3 regions of the Paraburkholderia megapolitana genome follow, and region 2 is predicted to be linked to each of the others. Evidence: predicted binding sites of a transcription regulator. Region 2 holds the regulator's gene; each other region holds the start of a gene.

Region 1 (4,424 bases), 1.1 Mb from region 2:
CCCCGCGCATTTCGATCCGCCCGCGAAGCAGGTAACGCTCGAGCGCAACTATCGCTCGACGCAACCGATCCTCGCCGCATCGAACGCGGTCATCGATCTCGCGGCCGAGCGCTTCACGAAGAACCTGTGGACCGACAAGGCGTCCGCGCAGCGCCCCCGTCTCGTCACTGTCGAGGACGAAGCGGCACAGGCCCGCTATGTGGTCGAGCAGGTGCTCGAAGCGCGCGAAGGCGGCATGACGCTGAAGGCCCAGGCCGTGCTGTTTCGCGCGGCCCATCACAGCGCCGCGCTCGAAATCGAACTGATGAGACGCAACATCCCGTTCGTGAAATTCGGCGGGCTGAAGTTTCTCGATGCGGTGCACGTGAAGGACATGCTGGCCGTGCTGCGCTGGGCGGAGAATCCGCGCGACCGTGTTGCCGGGTTTCGCGTGATGCAACTGCTGCCCGGGGTCGGGCCGGCTACTGCTGGGCGCGTGCTGGATCAGGTGGCTGCTCATGTTGCCACTGAAGCGAGCGGGCGCGCTGCCGAGGCGCTCGCTGCCTTCGCACCGCCCGCGCGCGCAGTCGAAGACTGGCAGCCGTTTGCCGCGCTGATGTCGACGGTATGCGGGCGCGAGTCGCCCTGGCCGGCCGAGTTCGAACTGATCCGGCGCTGGTACGAGCCGCATCTCGAACGCAATCACGAGGACGCGGCGATCCGCCATGCGGACGTGCTGCAAATGGAAAGCATCGCGGGCACATATCCATCGCGCGAGCGTTTCCTGACCGAGCTGACGCTCGATCCACCCGATGCCACGAGCGATGAATCCGGTGTGCCGCTACTCGACGAGGACTATCTGATCCTCTCGACGATCCATTCGGCGAAGGGTCAGGAATGGCGCAACGTGTTCGTGCTGAACGGCGTGGACGGCTGCATTCCGTCGGATCTCGGCACCGGCAGCGAAGAAGAAATCGACGAGGAGCGGCGCCTGCTCTACGTGGCGATGACGCGCGCCAAGGAAGACCTGCATATCGTCGTGCCGCAACGCTTTTATGTGCACAACCAGACGCATCTCGGCGACCGGCACGTCTGGGCGTCGCGAACGCGCTTCATTCCCGCGCATCTGATGTCGCACTTCGATGCCTATGCATGGCCGCACGTCGCGCCGCCCGCGGCACCGACTGCGGCCGGGCTCGCGGCCGCGGCGCAGGCGAAGCTACAGATCGCGGCGAAGCTCCGCAAGATGTGGGAGTGAGGCGGTGCGCTCGGGCGTGTTCAGCGTGACGGCCGCTGCGTGCGTGTAGGCGGCGACGTAAAGAAGTTGCGCAGCCAGGCGGCGAGACGCGCGAATATATCGTAGGGTTCCTCGACGAAAATTTCCGGCTTGAGCAACCGCAGATACTCCATGATCTGCTGCGCTTCCTGCTTCTGGAACGAGCCGTGCGCGATGCCAAGGCGCAGCAGTCCGCGCAATTCGCCGAGCTTTTCGCGCGCCGCGCTGCCTACGCTTGCTTCACACGCGACCTTCGCCTCGTACACCCGCTGCCGCAGCGATTCAGCAAGCCGCCATGCAGGCGTCTGCATGGTTTCCTCGAGCGTTTGAATATCCTGTGCCGCCGATTTGATCTGCGTGGCGAGTGGATCGACCATCAACGCGTCGCCCTGCGCTTCCTCGACGATCGCTGCCGCCCAGCTGCGGGCCTGCTTCGCGAGTTCTTCGGGGGTCCATTCGGTGCGCACGGCAAAGCCGAAACCGAATTCGGTTGCCTGTCGCATCAGGATCGCGACGACGTCCGGAAACTCCTTGCCGAGCGTGCGCTTGGCCCATGCGTACTGACCGCCCGCGAGCATGCGCTGCACCGCGTTTTCGGTCAGCGGCACCATGTTGTCGAGCAGCTTCGCCCGCAAAAAATCCTCAAACGGCGGCGTTGCGAACTGTGGATCGAGCTTCAGCGACACGCGCAGAAACGCTTCGAAATCCTTGCGCAGCGACGCGATGGTTTCGTCCTTGAGTGTAAGGATGATCTGACCCATGTCTTATCCCGTGTGGTCGTCCGCGCGCGACACCGCTGGGAAGCTGTGGTCCGCCCTTTCCTCGGGAGCGAAGCGCAGCGATGCCGGTGCGGTGACATTCTGCTTCCCGCGCGGGTCGCGAAGACGAGCGCGGGAACGCGAGTCCGGTGTGCGGACTACGACGGTATATCGGCGGGATGGCGGAAAACTTGAGCGGGATGGGTGTGCCTGAAAGTATCTGAGCGCGCCCGCCCGGTTATCGAAGTACTACGCCTTGCCACAGGAAGAACACAGCGAGGCCGACTGCGATAGTCAGCAGCGGGCGGCGCGTGAGCGCACTGACGACGATCGCCGCGAGCGCACCAACCAGCTGTGGATTGCGCCAGGTCAATTCGGCCTCGGTGCCGTGCGGCGAGACGGCCATCGGCACGATGATCGCGGTCAGCACGGTGACCGGCACGAAGCCCAGCGCCGTGCGCACGAGCGGCGGGAAAACGAGCCGGTCGCCGAGCAGGAAGACCGTCGCGCGGATGATCCAGGTGATCAGCGCCATGCCCAGAATCAGGATCACGTAGTTCATTGGCTGACCTCCGTAGTTTGCTGACCCAATGCGCTGCGACGCGACAGCAGCACGCCGACCACGACGCCGGCGAATACCGCGCCGAGCAAGCCGAGCTTGTACGGCCAACCCTGCCAGAAGAACGCGAGCGCACCCGACGTTGCCGCGGCGGCGACATAACGAATCGCGACGAGTTGCGGCACGACGATCGCGATGAAGGTTGCGACCATCGCGAAATCGAGGCCGAGCGACTGCAAGCCCGGAAACGCCGCGCCGAACAGCAGGCCGGCGAGCGTCCAGATCTGCCAGTTGATATACATCGACAGGCCCGAGCCCAGAAAATAGTACGGGCCGACCGTCCCCGGCGGATGTAGCCGGTAGTGCGCCCAGGCGACGGCGAAGACCTCGTCGGTGAGCAGGCCGCCGAGGGTCCAGCGCCAGCGCATCGGCAGATGGGCGACGTGCGGAGCGAGCGTGGCGCTATACAGCATGTGGCGCAGATTCACGATCAGCGTCGTCGCCCAGACCACAGCGAAGCCCGCATGACCGGCGATCAGCCCGAGCGCGATGAACTGCGCCGAACCGGCGAATACGACGAGCGACATCAGTTGCCCGTGCCATAGGTGTAGCGGGCCCGATGCGACCAGCGTGCCGAAGATCACGCCGAACGGCGCAGCGCCGACGAGCATCGGGACGGTATCGCGTGTACCGGCGGTGAATTCGCGAAAGCGGTGGGTTTGAGTCGATTGGGTCAATCTGTTCTCCTGTCCCAGCGAGCATAACGGTGCGGGACGCGGGTGCGCTTGTACGTTCTTGCGGTATGGGCGGTGTATGTGCGCGGTGCACCGAGGGCCGGCGATGCGCCGTAGCGCGAGAACCGTAGCGCCGGGGGGGAGGCCGGTCGGTTCTGTTTCAGACGCCTTGCCAGCGTCCGGGCGGCACGCCGAACATGCGCCGGAAATGCCGCGTGAAATGGCTCTGATCGGTGAAGCCGCTGGCCGCCGCGACGTCGGCGACTGATGTGCCCGCCCGCAACGGCGCGAGCGAGCGTTGCAGGCGGACCTGATTGCGCCAGGCGTGCGGCGGCAGACCCGTGGTCTGCGCGAAAAGACGCGCGGCGTGAAACGGCGACAGGCCCACGGCGTCGGCGAGTTGCGCGAGTGTCAGCGGAGCGGTGAGGTCGCCGGTGAGGCAGTCTTTCATCGTGGCGACGCGGTTGTCGTCGGAACCCGCCGATTGTGCAGCGGCCCGCGTGCGTCCGTAGCGCACGAGCAGCATCGACAGTGCGTCGAGCAACGCGGCTTCGGCGGCGAGCGGATCGGCGGCGTTTTCTTCGAGCAGATGATGGGCGCGCCGCAGCCGGTCGGCGAGGACCGGGTCGCGGATCACGCCGGGCTCGAACCACGGCAGCGGTTGTACGCGGCCGGAGATATCGGTGGCCAGATCGTGGATGAAATCGACCGGCACATACATCACGCGATAACGCCAGCCGGCCTCGACCGCACGCGCGCCGGTGTGCAGTTCGCCGGGGTTGATGACCGGCACGCTGCCGGCCTCGGCGACATAGTGCGTGCCGCGATAGTCGTAGCACTCCGCGCCGGCCTCGATCACCGGGATCGTATAGGCGTCGTGCCAGTGCGGCGTGAACGCGTGATCGCGATATTCGGCGGTGACGAGATCCGCGCCGGGCAGAAGCGGCGTGCGCCAGTAGCGGGCGGAATCGCGGAAACGGGTGACGGTCATGATGGCAATCCGGCTTGGCCTGCCAGTTTAGCGCGGGTTTTAGCGCGGCTGCGTGGCCGCATGACAGGGCAGTGCCTACTTCATCGGGATGGTTGTGCCCGCCGGCAGCGGCACGGCCGTGACGCTG
Region 2 (4,424 bases):
CCGGTCTGTCTGGCTAACGGCAGAGCGCGCGCCGGATGAAACAGCCGTCGTTACATACAAGCACGTGTGGTTTTCCTCGGCATCTGCTGTCTGATCCTGGCATGAACACTACAACCGCGCTTTCACCGTTTGCCAGACAGCCGCTGGTCGGCCATTCATTGCCCCCTGTCGACACGGATACGACCGCGACCGTTGCTAGCGGTCCGGCCGATACGCTATAAAACTAGCGCGTCGAAAACAACGAAATACCGCCGTTGGGGAATCCTGCCGCGCCGGGTTGAAACGGCACATACACTTGCCCAAGCGTGCTGTCGATGGCGACGGAGTGCGCCCCCGTGCCCACCGGAATCTTGACGAGCAACTGCCGTGACGTGCCATCGATTACAGCCATCTGCGGGCTAAATCCTGACGCTGCTGCAATGCCGCTCGTGACGTAGTGTCGAGCCGGCAGGAAATAGCGGTTGGAAGCCGGATCGTAACCAACCTGGTCCACCCCGCCAAACGGCAGGCTGGCTTGAATCGCGCCACTCGTACGGTCGAGGATCAACGTGATGAGCGGGTCTCCGGCCGGCGGATCGCATCCAATGAGCACGTCATTATTCGGACCAAGCACGATGCCCGCCGGTGCGCATTTCCCTAGCGGAAACGACTTGCTGACAGAAGGATTTCCCGCCACCGCGGAGCTGGCCGTGATGACGTCAAGCTCGCCTTCGGGATTGGCAGCAGTACCGTCGTTGTTGATCAAAAAACTCTTCGAGGCAGGATCATAGGCGCACGCTTCGAGCCCCGACGAACCATTGAAAGAGAGCTTTGCTACCGGCTTTTGCGTCAGCGTCGAAATTAACGTGACGAATGGCGGCGAGTCTCCGGGGTTCGCAAACATCGCGAGATGATCGTCGGGATCGTAGCAGCCCTCATCGACGCGCGATCCGGAATTGCTGATGACGATTGTGTTGACCGTCTTCTGCGCAGCCGTATCGATTACTTTGACCGAGTCCACGTCGCCGACATAGATCGTGTTCGTACCGGTGATACCTACGATTCCGTCTGGACCGGATTCGTTTGTCGTGGCACCGGCACCGATGAACGGCCCCACGATCTGCGCGAGCAACGTGTTCGATTGAGTGTCCACGACATCGACTGCCTTGTTATTGCGGTCGGAGAGAAAGTACTTACCGGCCTCGACGTAGCCAATGTCAAAACTGAATGGTGGACTCGAAGCATTGGGCACGGCGATGTTTGTGAGCAGCTTCGGCGGTGTCGGTGCGCTAATGTCGTCTCCACCTCCGCAGCCGGTCAATGCAGTCACGGCGAGCAACATCAAAGTTGCCAGGCGCTTTTCCATGTTTTCGTCTCCATTTCGTTTATTGGTCTGACCGTCGGTCCATGGAGCGGCGTGAGTCTTCAAGCTTCTTGCGCTCTCGATCGGCGACTAGCAAAAAACGATTCCTTAAGAAACCTTAAGAAATCGCCATCTGATCCGCTTTACGGCTCACACAATGGCGGTGCGATGGAGAATCGAAAAGTAAAACTTATTTATGGTCCGCATTGCGTTAACGCTATACGTGTAATGAAATTGAATTTTCCATAGACGTACGGCGTGCAATTTCGCACTGCGTGTTTTAGCTACTCTGTGTGACGTCGCAGAGTGCAGTGCGCAGGAGAGTAGATCAGGAAGATTGATGTGACTGACTACTGCCTGTCGACGTAGAAACGTTCGAAGGCAGCATATCGAGTACTAACCTGTTCAACAGACTATTGATTGACGAGCCATTCGCCAGGCGCGGGAACACCTGTTTGTTGCACAACGATGCGGTTTAGCTACCCCTCACCCCGCCTCCGCATTCGCCCAAGCCATCTCCCGCAAGCGCGTGCGCAACCGCGCCACCGCCTGGCTGTGCAACTGACACACCCGCGACTCGCTAACCTCCATCACCGCCCCAATCTCGCGCAGGTTCATCCCGCGTTCGTAGTAAAGCGACATCAGCAGCTTTTCGCGTTCCGGCAACCGATCGATAGCCTCAATGAGCGCAGTACGCAAACTATCGTCAAGCAGCGCCGACAAAGGATCCGAATGATCGACGCAATACCGATCGAGAAACGGCTCATCCTCAGCGGACCGATCGAAGTCTTCGTAGTAAATCAGCTGGCTGCCATGCAGGTCCTGCAGCATCGACTGGTATTCGTCGAGCGGCATGTTCAGGTGATCGGCGATCTCCGCTTCGCTGGCCGAGTGTCCGAGCCGTTGTTCGACCCGATGCACCGCCGCCTCGACTTCGCGCGACGTGCGGCGCAGGCTGCGCGGCAGCCAGTCGTTGCTGCGCAGCTCGTCGAGCATCGCGCCGCGAATCCGCTGGCTCGCGTAGGTTTCGAACTGCGCGCCCTGATCTTCCTTGTAACGACTCGCCGCATCGAGCAAGCCGATCATGCCGGCCTGGATCAGATCGTCGAGATCGACGCTCGCCGGCATCCTGGCCACGAGCTGCAGACCGAGCCGCCTGACGAGCGGCGCGTATTTGGTCAGGACGTCGGCCTGGGAGATCTTTCCCTGCGCGTTGTACATCGTGCTCCCCTTGTCCGCGGCGCCTTCAGGCGTGCTGCGCGGACGGTTGGTCGGCGTGTTGCGCCGCTGTTACGGCCGCGCTCGCCGGCCACGGCGCGCGCGACGACATCGCTGGCCGCATCGGCCAGTACTGCAATTGCGCGGCGAGGTGCCGGTAGCCGCGCGCCGCCGGTGTCGACGGGAACGCATCGACCACACAGCGCGACAGTTCGAGCGCCCGCACGATCCGCACATCGGCGGCGATGCAGCCGGCCGCCTCCAGCGCCACCGACAGATAACGCCCCGCCACCCCCGCGAGGTTGTCGAACGCGGTGCGCGCATCGTCGATGCTCTGCACGTGATTCACGACCACACGAAACTGCGCGATCGCATGCGCGTAGTGCAACCGCTTCAGGCACGCATAGGTCTCGGTGATCGACTGCGCGGCGACCCGCATCACAATCATCACGTCGTGCGCCTGCAGCGCCAGCGCCGACAACGCGCCCTCGCGACCGAGCTGCGCATCGATCAGCACGATGTCGGCGCAACCGTCGACCATCGCGGCAAGCTGCGACGGCGTGCAGCCCTCGCGATTCGCCCGCGACGCAGCCAGCACGCCAAAGCCCAGCGGATGCCGCAATACCGCGCGCTCGAGCGGCAGTTCGCCGCGTGCGACTTCGATGAAACTGCCCGTGCAGCGCACCCCGCCGAGCGTCGAGCTGACCGAGCCCTCGCCGGGGCACTCATCGATCACGAGCACGTCCTTGCCCTGCTCGGCGAGTGCCGTCGCGAGATTGAGGACCGTCGTCGTGGCGCCCGCCCGCGGCGAACCGCCAGTCACCGAAATCACGCGCGCGCCACCACCGGCGAGCAGCCTGCGCAGCCCTTCCGCCTGATCGGGCACACGTTTATCCAAAGCGGACCTCGTGCATATCGGCCGTCGAGCGCGCCGACAGCGCCGACAGCAGCGGCGGAATGTCGTCGTCCTGCGGCACGAAAGGCGAGCTGTCGCGCGGAATGCAGAACGCGCTCTTGATCAGGAATTTCTTCGTCGCGACGTAGAGGTTCTCCGGCACCTTCTGTCCGGTCGACACGTAATGCACGGGCAAGCGGTAACGGATCACCGTATCGAGCGTGCTGCCCAGGTTGGTCGCTTCGTCGAGCTTGGTCAGGATGCAACCGGCGAGCGGCTGCTGGTCCGGTGCACGCTGATACGCCTGCACGACTTCGTTCAGCGTGTCGCCATGACAGGTCGCATTCAGCAGCAACAGACGCTGCACCGTCTGACCGGCGCGGCACAGCATCGCGATCTGGTCAGCCACCTGCCGGTCGCGCTGGCTCATGCCGATCGTGTCGATCAGCACGATGTGTTTGTTGCGCAGCTCGGACAGCGCGAGTTGCAGATCGGCGCTGTCCTTCACCGCGTGCACGGACACGCCGAGAATCTTCCCGAAAATGCGCAGTTGCTCGTGACCGCCGATCCGGTAGCTGTCGGTGGTGAGCAGCGCGACCTTGCTCGCGCCGAAGCGCATCACGCAGCGTGCGGCGAGCTTTGCGGTCGTCGTCGTCTTGCCGACTCCCGTCGGTCCCATCAGCGCGAACACGCCGCCGCGCTCCATCAGCTCGTCTTCGTTTTCCATCACCGGCAGGTTCGTCGCGAGTACCGAACGCACCCAGTTCATGCCGGCTTCCATGCCGTCGGTCTCCGGCATGTTGTCGATCATCATCTGCACGAGCTGCGCCGAGAAGCCGGCGGCGAACAGGTGTTTGGTCAACGCGGCGTGTGTCGGCCCACGGCGCTGGCGGTCCGCCCACAGCAGGCCGGTGAAGTGCTCTTCCATCATCCCGCGCATCGACGCGAGTTCGTGCATCACGGTGTCGT
Region 3 (4,424 bases), on a different replicon from region 2:
TGCGCAGACCCGGCACGCAGTACAGCACATACCGCGCCCACTGCATCGGCGAAGCACTCCAGCCGTCGAGAAAAAGCGGCGGCGACAGCAGGATCAGACGGCCGCGCGTGATGCCTTCGCGGGCGCACAGCATCAGCGCGAGCAACGCCCCCATCGAAATACCCGCGACGTCGACGCGTTCATAGCGCGTCGACAGTTCGCGGTAGGTCTGGCTCAGGAGCCGCATGTAGTCGCCGAGGCTCACGTCGTTCAGCTTGTCCGGCGACGAACCGTGACCCGGCAATGACGGCAGGTAGACGTCGCTGCCGGCCTCCTCGAGCTTCCTGTCGAGCGAACCGAAGTCGTGACGCGTACCGCCGAGGCCATGAATCATCAGAACGGCGTGACGGGAAGCCGGAGTGGAGGAAGCGGACATGACACGGGCTTGTAGAGCAGCGAAGCCCGGATAGTAGAGAGTCCACGCGCGCGTGACTGTCGATTTGAGGTGCGCTGTGTCGAGTTTTGTCGGGCGCGCGTTACGCCGTCTTGCGGACCGTTGCGGCCCGTCTCATACGGCGGCGGCTATTCCCACGCGATCTTGCTGAACTGATAACCCTTGCTGCGGATCGTCTTGATGCGCTGTGGATTGCCTGCGTCGTCGTGCAGCTTGCGACGCAATTTGGAAATACCGCCGTCGATGGTCCGGTCGAGTCCGTCGAATTCGACGCCACGCAGCGCGCGCATCAGGTCGTCGCGGCTCACCACCTCGCCGGCATGGCGCGCCAGCACCCACAGCAGATCGAATTCCGCCGAGGTCAGATCGGGCGTGCTGCCGTCCGGCAGCATCACCGAGCGGCTCGCGCGGTTGATCACGAATTTGCCGAACGTATAGCTGTCCGGCTGGTTCGGGACCTCGGCGGTACGGCCCGACACGCGGCGCAGTTGCGCTTTGATTCGCGCGAGCAGGATGCGCGGCTCGACCGGCTTGTGGACGTAATCGTCGGCGCCGAATTCGAGGCCCAGCAGTTCGTCGAACTGCTCGTCGCGCGCAGTCACCATGATGATGATGCCGTCGTAATGTTCGCGGGCCTCGCGGCAGATCTGGAAGCCGTCCTTACCCGGCAGGTTCACGTCGAGGATCACGAGATCGGGTTGGCGCTTCAGGATGGCGGGCACGGCGTCGTTGCCGTGCAGCACGACGTCGACCTCGTAACCGTGCTTGCTGAGGTAGCCGGCGACGAGTGCGGACAGTCGATTGTCGTCTTCGACGAGCAGAATCCGGAAAGACATGGGCGAATCGTTCAAGGCTGACTGGGTTCGGAGGCCGGCATGGTTCGCGCTGCCAGGTACCGCGGTGCTTGTGCGCCACGGCCGCTGCGCGGCGCGAAAACGCGCAGTCGGCGTACATGATACCGGGCCGGACCGGTTATCGGTTATCGCGAGTCGGCCGTGTTGGCCGCCACGCGCTTCGACGTTTTTTATGCAGCGCGCAATGGCCGGGCGCGACAGCTTAGCGGAAGCGCCTGGCCCGCTTCGGGCGCCCCCACAAAACTCGACAATTCTGCGCTCAATTCGACAGCCGCAGGTGACATGCGTCGCTAGCATCCACCCCATCGCTATATCGGGAGGACCGCGCGTGACGCCTTTTCTGGTCGCAAGACTTGCCGCGTGCTCGCTCTGGATCGGCGACCTCCTGCGCTCGTTCTCGATGATCCGGCACGCCGGACGCAAGGTCTATCCGGACGCCACGCTGTTTCATCGCTGGCGCCGGGTGCGACTGTGGCTGCGCTCGATCCTCTGGTGGAAAGCCACGACGGTCTGGCTCAGGCGCTGTTCGATTTCGCCGCTGCGCGAGCTCATCGTCCGTCATCCTGGCGCGCTCGAACGGCCGCACCGGCCGTTCCTGCATGGCGGCTTCAATTCCCGCGAACGGCTCGCTGCGAGCCTCGATCACCAGGCGCTGACGCTCCAGCGCGTGCCGCATCTCGCGCAGCAGATTGCCCGCGAAGGCCACGCGGCCATCGCCAGTTTTTCGGTCGGCGCGGAACGCTGGCTGATCACGCTGGAATCGCTCGAGCAGTTCCAGAGAGAAGGCGACTGGACGCTGTGTATTCGCGATGCCAGTGGAAGACGTGCCGTGTCGTGCACGTTCAGCATTGCGTACCTCGGCGGCAAGCGGCGGCGCCCGCGCCTGTGCGTCGGCTCGGTCCAGGGACCGGACGCCTCGGTGAACGGTCGTGAGCTGTTTCGCGCGTTGACGAAGCGCTGGTACGGGCTGCGCCCGAAGATCTTCATCGTCTACCTGGCGCAATGCGTCGCCGCGGGACTGGGGACCGGCGGGACCTTCATCGTGTCGCAGCAGGCGCATATCTATGGCAGTTGGCGCTACTTCCTGCGCAAGCGACGCGTGGCGGCCGACTACGACGGGCTGTCGCGCGAATGCGGCGCAGTGGCGAGCTGGAACGGCTGGTTCGTGCTCGCGCCGCCGTCCCGCTATGCGTCGCGAGCCGACAGTGTGACGGCCGGCAACGCGTTGCGGCGCAAGCGCCAGACGCTACGCGAAGATGTCGCGCGGCAGATTCAGCGCAGCCTGGCGGGCTGAATACCGCCACACCCGATACGCAAACAAGCGAGCCCCTTGAACCTTACGAAACTTTTTCGATAATTACATAAAGTTTCATGAAAGGGCACCGTAAACCATAAAAGAGGGTCGGCATCCGGCTTCAATCTGCGGAGACCGCCCGGAGATCACGCCGCACACGCACGGAGCTTTGCATGGCCAGCACAACCCCGACTTCCACCGATACCAGCAACCTGCTCGCCCAGGCGGCGCAGTCCATCATCAGCGGGTCGACCAACTCGTCGCTCGATGTCGACAATCTCGTCAAGGCGCTCGTCACGGCAAAGACCGCCGGTCGCAACGCGCAGATCACCAACAAGCAGACGCTCGACAACACCCAGTTGTCGGCGATCGGCAAGCTGAAAGCGGCGCTGTCCGCGCTGCAAAGCGCGGTCAGCGGTCTTGCCGACGGCTCGGCGCTGGCGAAATTCTCGGCGACGGCGAGCGGCAACGGACTCACCGCGACGACCTCGACCGGCGCGACGGGCGGCAACTACGCGCTCGATATCTCGACGGTTGCGACCGCACACAAGCTGTCGTCGAACGCATTTGCTAAAGACACGACGTTCGGCAGCGGCACGTTGACCGTGGCCGTGGGCGGCAAGTCGATGGACGTCAACCTCGATGCGTCGAACCATACGCTCGCGGGCGTTGCCGCGGCGATCAACGGTGCGTCGAATAATCCGGGCGTAACGGCGACGGTCGTCAGTGCCGCCGACGGACAACACCTCGTCGTTACGTCGAAAGCGACGGGCGCCGCGAACACCGTCTCGCTCACGGCAGGCAGCGGTGTGGATGCACGACTCAATTCGTCGGGTTTCAGGGAAGTGAGCGCGGCACAGGACGCGCAGTTGACGATCGACGGCAACCCGGTCAAAAGCGCGACCAACACCATTTCGGATGCGCTGCCGGGCGTCACGATCAACCTTGCGCCTGGCGCTGCCAACACGAAGCAAACCCTGACGGTCGCCGCCGATGACACCGCGAGCACCACCGCACTGAACAACTTCGTCACGGCATACAACGCGTATGTCACTACCGCGCATTCGCTGTCGACCTACACGCCCAACGCGACGGCCGGCTCGCAGGCGGGCCCGCTGCTCGGCGACGCGATGCTGCGCGACATCACCAACGGTCTCGCGGACACGCTAAGCCGCGGCGTCGCGGCGGGCGGCAAGACGCACAGCCTGTCGGCGATCGGCATGGATCTGCAGCACGACGGCACGCTCAAACTCGACAACGCGAAGCTGCAAACCGCGTTGACGTCGCACGATGGATCGGTGGCTGCGCTGTTCAACACGTCGAACGGCATCGGCAAGTCGCTGAACAAGTTCGCGACGAACTACGTGCAGACGAGCGGTCTTATCGACACGCGCACGCAAGCGCTCAACTCCGATCTCTCCACGTTGCAGGATCAGGCGAAGCAGTTGCAGACCTATTCGACTACGCTGACCTCGCAGTACAACGCGCAATTCACCGCGCTAAACAAGCTGATGACGACGATGAATAACAACAAGAACTATCTGACGCAGCTATTTGGCGGCAATAACAATGCAGGGGCGCTTGCGCGTAACAAGTAAGGTGAGTGGGACTCGCCTGTTCTCTCGCGCTTTTCGATCGGCAAGTTTGAACTGGGAATGATGGCGTTGGTTATGGCGGTGCGCGATGTACTGCGCACGGCCACCATTACGCCGCATGCGCCTCAGATCCGCTCGATCGCAAGCGCAATGCCCTGCCCCACGCCGATACACATCGTGCACAGCGCGAAACGTCCACGCGTGCGCTCCAACTGGTACAACGCGGTCGTGACGAGACGCGCGCCGCT

What was found. The regulator FliA, encoded in region 2, starts transcription of late flagellar genes. The targets are predictions, from matches to a motif close to CTAAAGTTTNNNNNNNNNNNGCCGNTA.
Region 1: FNZ07_RS27680 (DUF4088 family protein) is a predicted target of FliA. The motif match lies at 2,183-2,209, and genes of this name have one in related genera.
Region 3: fliD (flagellar filament capping protein FliD) is a predicted target of FliA. The motif match lies at 2,649-2,675, and genes of this name have one in related genera.

The regions. Positions count from the first base shown of each region.
Region 1 covers NZ_CP041745.1:3,226,426-3,230,849, reverse strand. The annotation lists gene FNZ07_RS27685 (ATP-dependent helicase) at 1-1,237, shown strand, start outside; gene FNZ07_RS27680 (DUF4088 family protein) at 1,258-2,016, opposite strand; gene FNZ07_RS27675 (AzlD domain-containing protein) at 2,252-2,575, opposite strand; gene FNZ07_RS27670 (AzlC family ABC transporter permease) at 2,572-3,243, opposite strand; gene FNZ07_RS27665 (helix-turn-helix transcriptional regulator) at 3,467-4,297, opposite strand; gene FNZ07_RS27660 (CreA family protein) at 4,373-4,424, opposite strand, start outside.
Region 2 covers NZ_CP041745.1:4,298,304-4,302,727, forward strand. The annotation lists gene FNZ07_RS32660 (protein-L-isoaspartate O-methyltransferase family protein) at 1-94, shown strand, start outside; gene FNZ07_RS32665 (YncE family protein) at 224-1,345, opposite strand; gene FNZ07_RS32670 (RNA polymerase sigma factor FliA) at 1,829-2,563, opposite strand; gene FNZ07_RS32675 (MinD/ParA family ATP-binding protein) at 2,589-3,458, opposite strand; gene flhF (flagellar biosynthesis protein FlhF) at 3,451-4,424, opposite strand, start outside.
Region 3 covers NZ_CP041743.1:495,073-499,496, forward strand. The annotation lists gene FNZ07_RS02055 (alpha/beta hydrolase) at 1-415, opposite strand, end outside; gene FNZ07_RS02060 (response regulator) at 562-1,269, opposite strand; gene FNZ07_RS02065 (DUF535 family protein) at 1,616-2,581, shown strand; gene fliD (flagellar filament capping protein FliD) at 2,755-4,179, shown strand; gene pcaF (3-oxoadipyl-CoA thiolase) at 4,302-4,424, opposite strand, start outside.